Regions from separate parts of the Symbiobacterium turbinis genome, predicted to be linked through region 1. Evidence: riboswitches for the same ligand, from Rfam matches in the RefSeq annotation. Region 1 holds a riboswitch; the other holds the start of a gene.
The links. Region 1 has a riboswitch for cyclic di-AMP ahead of ACZ45O_RS15400 (NAD/NADP octopine/nopaline dehydrogenase family protein). Riboswitches for the same ligand answer to the same signal wherever they lie in the genome.

Region 1 (5,900 bases):
GCCCAGTGGATCGCGGGCGAGAAACAGGCCCAGCTCCTCGCCCCAGATGGCAATGGCAAACATGCCATCCAGCCGCTCCACGCAGGCGGGGCCGTGCTCCTCGAACAGGTGCAGCACCACTTCGGCATCCGATTGGGTCTTGAAGGTATGTCGCCCCTCCAGCTCCTGCCGGAGGGCGCGGTGGTTGTAGATGGCGCCGGTCATCGCCAGCCACAGGCTGCCATCTTCGTTGGCCAGCGGCTGGCCACCGCCCTCAACATCGACGGTGGCCAGACGCACATGCCCGAGGCCAAAACCGGCCGTTGCAGTCCAGATACCCCGACCGTCAGGCCCCCGGTGCGCCTGCTGATCCAGCATCCTTGCGATGCGGGCCTGATCAGGCTTGCCGAGGATCCCTGCGATCCCACTCAATGTAGCGACCTCCTCCTTACACGATCTCTTTCTCCAGCAGTGCGGCGATGCGATCCGCCTCGCTGAGCATCCGCCCCGTCTGCCGGTCGACCGCGCGGCACGCGCCGTCGTCGAACCGGACCGCCACCTCGCCCCTGGCCGCCGGATTGCCCATCAGGTGCGGAGCATCCAGCAGCCCCGTTCGGACGGCAGCCGCCAGCGTGGGGGCATGGGTGAGGGGATCATCCACGCCCGCCGGGGCCAGCGAGGCGATCGCCTCCAGGAGCAGCTTGGCCTCGGCCACCAGCTCGGCCTTTCGGGCCTGCACCGCCTCATCCTGCGTCATGTCCGGCAGCCCCTGAAGCGCCAGCTGGATGGCCCCAATGGCCACGTGGCACCCTTCGATCACGTCCGTCGCCGTGGCGGCGTGGTGGTACTCGGAGTGGCCCACGATGTGCACGATGTCAGGCTTCACCGCCATCTGCAGGAAGGTCGAGGCGGCCAGGTGCCCCTTTGCCCGGTCAAAGCCCGCAGGCATCGAGGTGAGCCCCGTCCGGCACTCCCGCCACACCCGGAAGTTCGGGCCGGCCAGCGATTCCACGAGCTCGAGCTTGGCCAGCATCTTCGCCAGGTCCATGGCGGGCGAGGTGAGGGGCGGGTTGTTCCACATCAGCTGCTGGATGTAATCGGTGACGCCTGCCCGCCTGGCGTTGTAGGCCGCGATGTAGGCGGCGACCACCGCGACCACATCCGGGGCGTCCCGCAGCGACCAGTGGTGGCTCTCATTCGACTCCACAGGGATGCCGCGCTCGGCGTGCCACCGGAACACGGCCTGCACCTCCGGAATCGACTCCAGGAGCGGCCGCTGTGAGCGCCCGTCCAGCTGGCTGTACCAGAAGAGGGGCACCGCCGCCCAGGCGTTGTGAATGGTGTCGTGCAGCATCTCGGCCCAGGCCAGCTGATCGCGGGTGCCGGCATAGCAGCGCATCAGCGGGAAGTTGCCCGTTCGGGAGGCAGCGTAAAGCGCCCTCAGGTCATCGGCGGTCCTGACGGGCACGCCGCCGGCGCCGTGCTCGCGCGGGTCCATCTCATCGGGCCGGAAGAAGTGCTCCTGGGCGTTCTGGTCGGTGCCCAGGCTGATCACGTCCAGCACCCCGGCCTCGCTGATTTGCCGGACCCCCTCCACCGTCGCGGCGACGGTAGGCTGGCCGAAGTGGTGGCGCAGAAGCGGGAAAGGCCGCTTCCACAGAATGCGCTCCACCAGCGTTTGGGGCGGCATGCCGCCCGCCTCCCGGGCCGGAGCCCCGCGCAGAAAGTCCACCACCTCCTGCCAGTCCGCAGACCCGCCGAACACCGCTTCGAAGAAGCCGAGAGCCCGTCCGTGCTCGGCCACGGGATCCGTGGCCCCGAGCACCCAGCGGCGGCCGGCCTGCCCCTGTTCCCGCGCGCTCTGGGCCAGGTGGGCGAGCACTGCGCGGCCGGATTCGGGCGTAAGCCTGTAGCCGACGGCGACGATCTCCGGATCCCAGGCGGCCACCTCGGCGAGAAGCCGTTCCACGGAGACGGCGGGCCCGAGGGAGCGTGCTTCGTAGCCCATTTGCTCGGCCATCTGGAGAAAACGGATGACGCCCCCCACGTGCACGTCGTCCCCGATGGCTGCTCCAATAATGCGTCGATTAGACAAGGTCCATCACATCTCCTTCCAGTGCGTAGTTGCTGATCTGCTCAGGGGCCCATCCCGCCATGCCGAGCCGTTCCACTGTCCGGCCCGTCTCCCGGAAGTCGACGCCGCAGATCCCGTTGGCGATGTGGATCAGCGCATCGGCGACGGGCGTCGGGATGCCGAAGGCAGCGCCCAGCGAGGCGATGGGGACGAGGCCGGTCGGCACGTCCTCCCAGATGTACCGGTGGTGGAGCTGCGCCGGCGCCCCCACGTCCGCGTAGGCCCGGGTGGCCTGAATCGCCTCGTACAGGCTCGGGCGCTCCACCCCGTACGCCTCGGCCAGCCACTCCCGGGCGGTCAGTGCGCCCACGCCAAGGCGCCGGGCAACCGCAACCCGCTCCTGGTCCAGTTGCTCGAGGAGCGCCGCGACCGAGGGGGTGATGCCGTCCACATAGTGACGGAAGGCGCCGCCGGTGGACTCGATGCGCCCGGCATTCAGGAGGGTCACGCCGGGGTGGAAGATGGCCCCCACGTTGTCCAGCGAGGTCTTCCAGACCCAGCGGGCCGGCATGAACTGGGGAAAGGCAGGCTTGATCCCCTCCAACAGCTCTCCGGTGCGCGACGCCGGCAGGGCCGCTGCCAGCACCTGGCGCTTGATACCGTGGATGCGGGCCTGGAAAGGTCCGATCTTGCGGCTGGCGTAAAGGAAGGTCTGTGCCTCGCCGACGATTACGTCGGCGGTGCACCCGGCCTCCCTCAGCGCGTGTCTGAACTCGATGGCCCCCGCCGTCCGGCCGGGCAGCAGGAGGATCCGTTGCCCGTCGCGCACGTAGGGCGCGCACCTCGTGGCGATCTCCCGGTGGGCCGAGGCGGGCAGCACGACGAGCACGACATCGGCGCTCTCCAGGGCCGCCTGCAGACTGTAGGCGACCTGCACGGGGCCAAAGCCCTCTACCTCACCCTCCAGGAAGACGCCTCCGGCGGCCTCGATCGGCTGCAGTGCCTCGGGATTGCGGGCCCAGAGCGATACAGGGAACCCCATCACTCCCAGATGACCGGCCATGGCGAGCCCACCGTGGCCGGCTCCGATCACGCAGTATCGCAGCACGGTCTCCTCCCTCCTCAATGCCTTGGTTACTGGCGTCCAGCCAGGCTTGGGGGAACGGAGAAGGCGCCGACCGCGTTGGTCGGCGCCCGCCTGAAGGCACAGCAAAGCTTAAGGTCTGGTGACCCCCTCCGTATTATGTATAGGCAACAATGGCAAGGGCCCACCACCTCAGCCACGCTTACGAGGTTAGCTGACGGACTCGGGGCGCCAAAGCGTGCCCCTACGCATCCTCCCTCCGGCCTCCGCCGGAGCCTCGGTGCGATTCGCCCCAGGAATGTGGTTCCCCCGTTCCCCGCTTGCGCGGGGATTCAGCGATCAGGCGGGTCCAGCGTTATTCCGTTACCGCAAGCGAGACTATTCTACCAAATCATCAGGACCGGCGTCAAGCGCGCCGAATTTTCTGACTCCCACGGTGTCCGACCGGCTCTGCCGGGCGGCACCGTGGCACTGCCCTCCGACTGGCAGGCGAGGGAGCGTCGGGAAGTGACAGCTTTCCCCAGCGTTACACGCCTGGTACCTTCCCCACTTCACGGTGTCCGACCGGCTCTGCCGGGCGGCACCGTGGCACTGCCCTCCGACTGGCAGGGGGAGGGGTGTGGGGAGGGGGGACACCTCCCCCCTCCCCACTTAGATCAAAACGCCGGAATCACCGCGCCGTCGTAGTTCTCCTCGATGAACTTCGCCACCGCCTCAGACTGCAGCAGCTCCATCAGCTTCTTGATCTCCGGGCGAGCCTCGTCGCCGGCGCGCACGGCGACAATGTTGGCATACGGGTTATCCTCCGCCGACTCCCGGGCCAGCACGTTGGCCTTCAAGCCCAGGTTCTTCTCAGCGTCCAGGTAGTAGTTGGTGTTGATGACAGCGGCGTCCACGTCCTGCAGGCTGCGCGGCAGGAACTCGGCCTGCAGCATCTCGATCTTCAGGTTCTTGGGGTTCGCGACCACATCGTTGGGCGTCGCCTCGACCCCGACCCCCTCCTTCAGCTCAATCAGCCCCTGATCGGCCAGCAGCTTCAGCGCACGCCCGCCGTTGGTGGGGTCGTCGGGAATGGAGACCGTGGCCCCGTCAGGCAGCTGGTCCAGGCTGGTCAGCTCCAGGGAGTAGAGGCCCAGCGGCTCCAGGTGGACAGCGCCGACCGAGACCAGGTCCAGACCGCGCTTGGAGGCGAAGTCTTCGAGGTAGGGCACGTGCTGGAAATAGTTGGCGTCGAGGCTGCCGTCCGCCAGGGCGAGGTTCGGCTGCACGTAGTCCGTGAAGACCACAATATCCAGGTTGATCCCCTCAGCCGCGGACGCCTCCTTGATGGACTCCAGAATCTCAGAGTGAGGCGTGACCGTCGCCCCCACCTTCAGCGTGACCTGCTCCTCCTGCTGCCCGGCAGGCTGCTGCTCACCCGCAGGCTCCTTCGCACCGCCACAGCCGGCCAGCACGCCCAGAGCCAGGACGGAAACCAGTGCAAGACTCACGATGCGCTTCATTCGCTCAACCTCCCATGTTTTCGATAACCCTATTTATGCGTAAACCTGTTGGCCAGGCTGTCGCCGATCCACTGCATGACCTGAACCATGACGACCAGGATCACCAGGCTGACGTACATGACGTCCATCTCGTACCGGGCGTAGCCCCACTTCACGGCGACGTCGCCCAATCCGCCGCCGCCGATGGCGCCGGCCATCGCCGAGTAGCCGACGACGTTCACCAGCATCAGGGCCGTGCCCCGCACCAGCGACGGCCTGGCCTCCGCCAGGAGCACCTTGGTGACCACCTGCCAGTTGGTGGAGCCCATGGCCAGGGCAGCCTCAACCAGGCCGGGGCTCACCTCGTGGAGCGCCTGCTCCACGACCCGCCCCATGAAGGGAACGGCCGCGACCACCAGCGGAACGATGGCCGCCGTGGTGCCGATGGAACTGCCGACGATCGCCCTCGTGAGCGGGGTGACCGCCACCATCAGAATGACAAAGGGCGTCGAGCGGCCGATGTTCACCAGAACACCGAGGACGCGGTTGAGCCCCGGCTTTTCCCAAAGGCCGCCCCGGGCGGTGATCACCAGCAGCACACCCAGGGGCAGGCCCAGGAGGAGCGTGAAGAAGGCGGCGGCACCCACCATGTAGAGCGTCTCCCAGGTGGCTTTCGCCATCATCGGCCCCAGGTTAACCATGCGGAATCACCTCCGGCGAGACCCCCTGCTCCTCGAGGAACCGCAGGGCAGCCTGAATGTCCTCCGGCCGGCCGGTGAGCTCCACCAGCAGCCGGCCCACCGTCGCTCCGGCAATCCGCTCGACCGCGCCGTGAACGATGTTGGCGTCCACCTGGAACCGGCGCACCATCGCGCTGATCAGCGGCTGGTCGGCTGAGGCGCCCACGAAGAAGAGCACAACCCGCACCCCTTCTGGGTGGATCCGGACGGCCACGTCTCCCACGGGTTCGTAAAACAGCTCCCGCAGCCGGGAGCCCGGCCGGCCGATCAGTTCCAGCACGCCGCCCTGCTCCACCACCGTGCCGCCCTCCAGGATGGCCACGGAGTCGCAGACCTGCTTCACCACCTCCATCTGGTGGGTGATCAGGAGGATGGTCAGCCCGAGCCGCTGGTTGATCTCCCGGAGCAGCGCCAGCACCGACCGGGTGGTGTCCGGATCCAGTGCCGATGTGGCCTCATCGGAGAGCAGAACCTTCGGCCCGGGCGCCAGCGCCCGCGCGATGCCCACCCGCTGCTTCTGGCCGCCGGAGAGCTGGGCCGGA
Region 2 (5,900 bases), 310 kb from region 1:
GTGCTGCTCCCTGAGCTGGAGGGCGGCTTCGAGACCGTGCAGATCGTAGGGGTTCACGATGGAGGGAACGCCTTCGCGGATCAGCGTGCCGGTCTTGGTGTCGATGCGGATCTCCCGGCTGTCCGGCACCTGCTTGACGCATACAACGATGTGCACCCGGATCCCCCTTTCGACAGAAATGAGCGTTCTTGTACTACCGTAACGCTTGTGGAACAGAAGCGGCAGTCTCCTTTCGGATAGTATGTGAGCCATTTCACAAGCATGGCGGTACTAGTGCGTGGGGTCTGAAGCGGTCCTGACGAGAGCAAAATGAAAGACCCCTGCCGCGCCGGCGCAGCAGGGGTGGAAGGTTGGCGGTAAGTGACCAAACCCCGCCAGTCATGTGACTGACGGGGCCTTGGGCGTCTTCGCGGTTTACCGTCCCACGAACATCTGGGTGAACATCATCCCGTACGGGCCACCCTCGACGATGCCGATACCGACGTGGGTGTAGTTGGCGTTCAGGATGTTCGCCCGGTGGCCGGACGAGTTCATCAGAGCGGTGTGGGCCCGCTCGACCGTCTGGTTGCCGGCGATGTTCTCGCCCGCGGTGCGGTACGAGACGCCGTGGGCCTTCATCATGTCGAACGGCGAGCCGTAGGTGGGCGAGTTGTGGTCGAAGTAGCCCCGGTTGATCATGTCCTGGCCCTTCATCCGCGCCAGCTTCGTCAGCTCCAGGTCAGCCTGCAGGGGCTGGAGACCGGCCTTGGCCCGCTCCTGGTTGACCAGGTTCAGCATCTGCTGTTCGGCGGCGGTCAGGCCGTCGGCCTGGAGCTGGGCCTGGGGCTCCGCCGGCTGCACGGGCTGCTGGACCTCGGGCTGCCGGGGCTGCTGCGCCTCAGGCTGCTGCATCTTCGGCTGCGGCTGCTGGGCGGTGGTCTGCGGAGCAGACCACCGCAGGTTGAGCCACGTGAAGTAGCGGTTCAGCCGGTTCGAGGCGTTGTGGCGCACAGGCGCCTGGCAGGTGGTGATGTATGTGGTGGCGGCTGAGGCCGGAGCAGACATGGTGAGTGCAGCGGCGGTCACGGCGAGGGCCATGGCGAGCCCCGTAAGCCTGGTGAACTTCATGTTTCGCTCCTCCTTTTTCTGTCGTGACTTGGCGATGCCACAGAAGGGAGGAGGTGGCCTCCTCCTGCAACGCTTACGGGGTTAGCTGTCGGACGCGGGCGGCAGGAGTGTCGCCCGGGCAGCGGTTGCACTGCGCTTTGCCCCTGATGAACCTGGGTCCCCCGCTTCCGAATGAGGAATTCAGCGTGTGTGGGCGTCCGAAGTCGTTTTCTAGCGTAACGCATGTCAGCAAAATACGTCCATGTATAATGTATGGCTAAAATGCTACATACCTTCCAGAACCGCGTGGCCGTTTCCAGCGATGGCACACTCTTGCAGGTGATCATTGCGCCGCCGGCGAATCTCCCCATCGATCAGCAAAAACTACGGACCAGAGGTTGCCGCCCGGCAATAGAGGAGGTTGTCGCCCATGGACGCCAGGCGCATGACGCGCAGAGAATTGGCTCGGATGATCGACCACACGCTGCTGAAGCCCGATGCGACCGAAGCGCAGATTCGCCGGCTCTGCGACGAGGGGCGGGAGCACCAGTTCATGGCGGTCTGCGTCAACCCGTACTGGGTGCCGCTGTGCGCGGAACTGCTCGCAGGGACCGATGTGCGGGTCGGCACGACCATCGGCTTCCCGCTGGGAGCCAGCCGCACCGAGATCAAGGCCGTCGAGGCGGAGGATGCCGTGGCCCGCGGGGCCCGGGAAGTCGACATGGTGATCAACGTGGGCGCGCTGAAGTCCGGCCGGCGGGATGTGGTGCTGAACGATATCCGGGCGGTGGTTTCGGCCGTTTCCGGTGAGGCCCTGGTCAAGGTGATCATCGAGACAGGGCTGCTGACCGACGAGGAGAAGGTGATCGCCTGCCAGCTCGCCCAGGAGGCCGGCGCCGACTTCGTCAAGACCTCCACCGGGTTCGGCACCGGCGGCGCCACCGTGGAGGATGTCGCGCTCATGCGCCGCACCGTGGGTCCCGACATGGGGGTGAAGGCCTCCGGCGGCGTGCGGGACCTCGCCACCGCACTGGCGATGATCGAGGCCGGGGCCACCCGCATCGGCGCGAGCGCCGGCGTTGCCATCCTGGCCGGGCTCTCCGAGGAGCCCGGGTCCTGACGCGTGGACAGCGTCCGCGAAATGATGAAGCCCCCGTGACAGGCGTCACGGGGGCCGCGCATGTCAGGAGGCTCGCGTTAAGAGCCCACCACCACCCGGTTGCGGCCGGACTCCTTGGCCCGGTAAAGCGCAGCGTCCGCCCGGTTGACCCACGCTTCCACCGTATCTCCGGGATGGTACGGCGCAACACCGAGACTGATGGTCACCCGCAGAAAGCGTTCGCCGAGCTTCTGGTGAACGGCCTCAGCGATTCGCTGGGCGAGCTGGTAAGCCTGCGCGGTCTCGTTCACACGGGCGAGGATGATGAACTCGTCGCCGCCCCACCGCCCCACCGTGTCGGTGGCGCGCAGGGCCTGGCGCACCTCGGTGGTGACCGCGCGCAGCGCCGCATCGCCCGTCTCGTGGCCGTAGGTGTCGTTCACCTGCTTGAAGCGGTCCACGTCGAACATGATCATCGTGGCGGGCTGTCCGCCCTCTTCCGCACAGCGGATCTCCTGTTCGATGAGCGCGTACATCTGCCGCCGGTTGGGAATGCCCAGCAGGGGATCCGTGTGGGCCAGGTTGGCCAGGGACTGGGCGATCTTGCGGGTCTGGTGGTACTGCTGCTGGATCTCCGACCAGGCGAACAGGAGCCAGAGCAGCACGGCGTTGGCCAGGTAGAACTGCGCCAGCGGCCCGAACAGGATCGGATGCGCGCCTTCCAGGCCGCTCCTGTACAGGTGGACGAGGCCCAGGGCGAGCAGGCCGAGGTAGATGGCCGTTCCGATCCAGGCCGCCCGCCGGGTCCCGACGATCAGCATCAGGCCGACCAGCGAGACGGAGACCCACGGGCTCAGGCTGGCAAAGCGCCGGAGGGCCACGGAGTCGGCGGAGAACAGGCCCAGGTAGAGCAGCGTGAACAGCCCGACGGCGATGCCCGCCGTCAGGACGGCCTCCACGAAGCGCAGGCTCCGCCTGCGGCGCCACAGCAGCAGGGCCAGCAGGAGGGTGAGGGCGGCCCCGGCGAGGAGCAGGCCCGACGCTTCCTGGCCGCTGCTTCTGAGGAGCAGCCATTCAATCAGCGCCGCTGCTGAGGCAACAGGAAGCGCGAGGAGCAGAAGCGATCGCTTCTTCTGCTCGAGTGGGCTGTTCCGTGCCACCCTCTCACTCCCTTCACCTCAGGGCGTGAATATGTGGACAGAGGTGGGAAGCACCCCCACCTCCGCGATACTTCTTCATCTTTCGTTATAGCATGACAGTCACGCATATGCAACAGAGTATATCTAGCTATGTAGCCGACTGGGGATGGCCCGGCTTCCGGCGCACAGAGCGCACGGTGTTGGCCAGGAACAGGAGCAGGGCGACAACGTTCAGGACGACCGCCCACTGGCGTCCGGGCAGCCACTCCAGCAGCCCCGCGCCGACCCGCAGCAGCAGGGAGAGGTGCAGCAGGATCAGGTGGCTGTAGAACCAGGGGGTGAACACCATGCGCACCCCCAGCACCGCCGGGAAGATCACCGGCGCGTGGCCGAAGATCATGCTGAAGACAAAGCCGAGGAAGAGCGCGTGCAGCGCCGCGTCGTAGACGCCGCCGTAGATGAAGCCGTGCCAGAGCGCGATGAGGCCGCCCGCCAGCAGCCAGAAGTAGCCCAGCAGCATGCAGTGCGCGATGAAGCGGGTCAGCCCCTGCGCGCGCACGGTGCGCCGGGCGATGTCGTACTGCAGGAGCCAGAGAGAGACGGCGGCCAGGCCGAGACCGGTGACCCGCCAGCCCAGGCTGTAGTTCCCCGGTGCGATAAACGCGCCCGCGACGACCACAGCCAGGACGATCAGGAGCGCAGCGGTACCGGCCCGGCTGATGCGGAGCAGCCGCGTGAGCTCCAGCCGCTCGCCGGCGATGGTCAGGACGAGGAAGCCCGCCCATGCCGGGACGACGTGGGTGATGGGCGTGCCGAAGAGCCAGAACAGGTTGCCGCCCAGCCACACCGCCGCCGCGAGGGTCAGCACGTAGTTGAACAGGGCAGGCTGCAGCCGGACAATTTGGATGAAGAGAAGGATAAGCACCACGCTGCTCAGTGTGATGCTGAGGGCGCCGGCCACAGGGGGCGCGCCGAAGATGATCAGGAGTCCGCCCAGGGCCGCCAGGGCGGGCGCGGCGAACATCCAGGCCCGGCCCATCGCCATGGCCCGTTCGAGGCCGATGACGGTGCCCAGGAAGCCGGCGATCATCAGCGGGCCGTGGCCTCCCGAGAGCGTGGGGGTGAGGGGGGGCAGGGTCAGCCCGATGCGGAGCATGCCCGCCCACAGCGCCGCGAGCAGGGTGAAGATGCCGAGAAGCAGCAGGGGGAAGCGGACCGGATTCGGCCGCGGCGGTGAAGACATGGTGAGCCCCTCCAATTGCTTTGAGACTTATTCTCAGTATCCCCGCTGAGCCCCGGGCGTAAAGTGACCGCTATCACATCGACGTGTTATGATGAGTGCATGACGGCGGAGGTGGCCACGTGGCACTGTATAACGTAGATGGCATCGTCATTCGGGTGCGCAACTTTCAGGAAGCCGATAAGATCGTGGTGCTCCTGACCCGGGAGGAGGGCAAGGTGGAGGCGGTGGCCCGGGGCGCCAGGCGCCCCCGCAATCGCTTCGCTGCCGCCACGCAGCTCTTTTCGCACGTGCGGGCCCAGCTGTTCTCCGGCCGCAGCCTCGACACCCTGAGTCAGGTGGAGATCGTCGAATCGTTCCGGCAGCTCAGGGAGGATCTGGTGCGCATGGCCTACGCCACGTACGCGTGCGAGCTCATCGACGCCCTGCTGCCCGAGCGGCAGCGGCAGGAAGCGCCGTATCTTCTGCTCCTGACCAGCCTGCACCTGTTCAACGAGCCCGACCGGGCCCCCGAGCCGCTGCTGCGGGCCTTCGAACTGAAGCTCCTCTCGATGCTCGGTTTCCGCCCGAGCCTGACCGAGTGCGTCGGCTGCGGCGCCGAGGAGGTGCAGCAGGGCGGCGCCGTGCGCTTTGCGCCGGTGCTCGGCGGGGTGCTCTGCCCGCAGTGCTCGGCGGAGGGTGAGGGGGCGATGCGGCTCTCGCTGGGGGCCCTCGAAAGCATGAAGCGGCTCCTGGACGGCGACATCCGCCGCGCACATGTGATCCGCCTCTCGGGCGAGGTCGCGGCCGAAATCGACCGCGCGCTCACCGCCTACATCCTCGCCCGCACCGAGCGGCGGCTCAAATCGAAGGAATTCCTGGACACGCTGCGGTCTAACCCGTGAAGCGGCTGAACCGCGGCGGAGGGCGGGTCCCGGCTGTGGGTGCAGCCGGGGCCCGCCCTTTCTGTCCGGGTACTATGACAAGGCATGGGAATTCGATGTATCGAACGGTTCGAAACTGATGTCCGTCCTATGAGGAAATCGACGATCCGAGGCTGAGAGGTGATCCACATGCAGAATCTCATTCGCCTCTGGTTCAGCCGCCTCGGCATGATGCTGGCCGCCGGGATGCTGGTGATCGCCCTGGCCTGGCTCCCCGCCGGCGTCGTCTGGGTGGAAGGCGACGGCCTGCCGCTGGGTGTGGTCTGGAGCGAGCGGACTGAGCCCATGCAGCACTTCATCATCCAGCCTGCACCCGGTGAGGCCGCACGGGCGCGCGCCCACTGGTCGTTTTCCCAGTACGGGAGCGCGGTGATGACGTATCTGCGCGAGCTGATCACGGGCCAGGTGATCGA

Region 2: it holds a riboswitch for cyclic di-AMP, as region 1 does, so the genes downstream of both, ACZ45O_RS16990 (CAP domain-containing protein) here and ACZ45O_RS15400 (NAD/NADP octopine/nopaline dehydrogenase family protein) in region 1, are expected to answer to the same signal.

What each region holds. Positions count from the first base shown of each region.
Region 1 is NZ_AP042433.1:3,202,938-3,208,837, reverse strand. It holds gene asnB (asparagine synthase B) at 1-411, opposite strand, end outside; gene ACZ45O_RS15405 (methionine synthase) at 428-2,074, opposite strand; gene ACZ45O_RS15400 (NAD/NADP octopine/nopaline dehydrogenase family protein) at 2,067-3,161, opposite strand; cyclic di-AMP (ydaO/yuaA leader) riboswitch at 3,322-3,485, opposite strand; gene ACZ45O_RS15395 (MetQ/NlpA family ABC transporter substrate-binding protein) at 3,794-4,639, opposite strand; gene ACZ45O_RS15390 (methionine ABC transporter permease) at 4,669-5,319, opposite strand; gene ACZ45O_RS15385 (methionine ABC transporter ATP-binding protein) at 5,312-5,900, opposite strand, start outside.
Region 2 is NZ_AP042433.1:3,511,008-3,516,907, forward strand. It holds gene ACZ45O_RS16985 (electron transfer flavoprotein subunit beta/FixA family protein) at 1-156, opposite strand, end outside; gene ACZ45O_RS16990 (CAP domain-containing protein) at 415-1,107, opposite strand; cyclic di-AMP (ydaO/yuaA leader) riboswitch at 1,163-1,303, opposite strand; gene deoC (deoxyribose-phosphate aldolase) at 1,532-2,206, shown strand; gene ACZ45O_RS17000 (GGDEF domain-containing protein) at 2,284-3,345, opposite strand; gene ACZ45O_RS17005 (hypothetical protein) at 3,473-4,567, opposite strand; gene recO (DNA repair protein RecO) at 4,687-5,448, shown strand; gene ACZ45O_RS17015 (ABC transporter permease subunit) at 5,617-5,900, shown strand, end outside.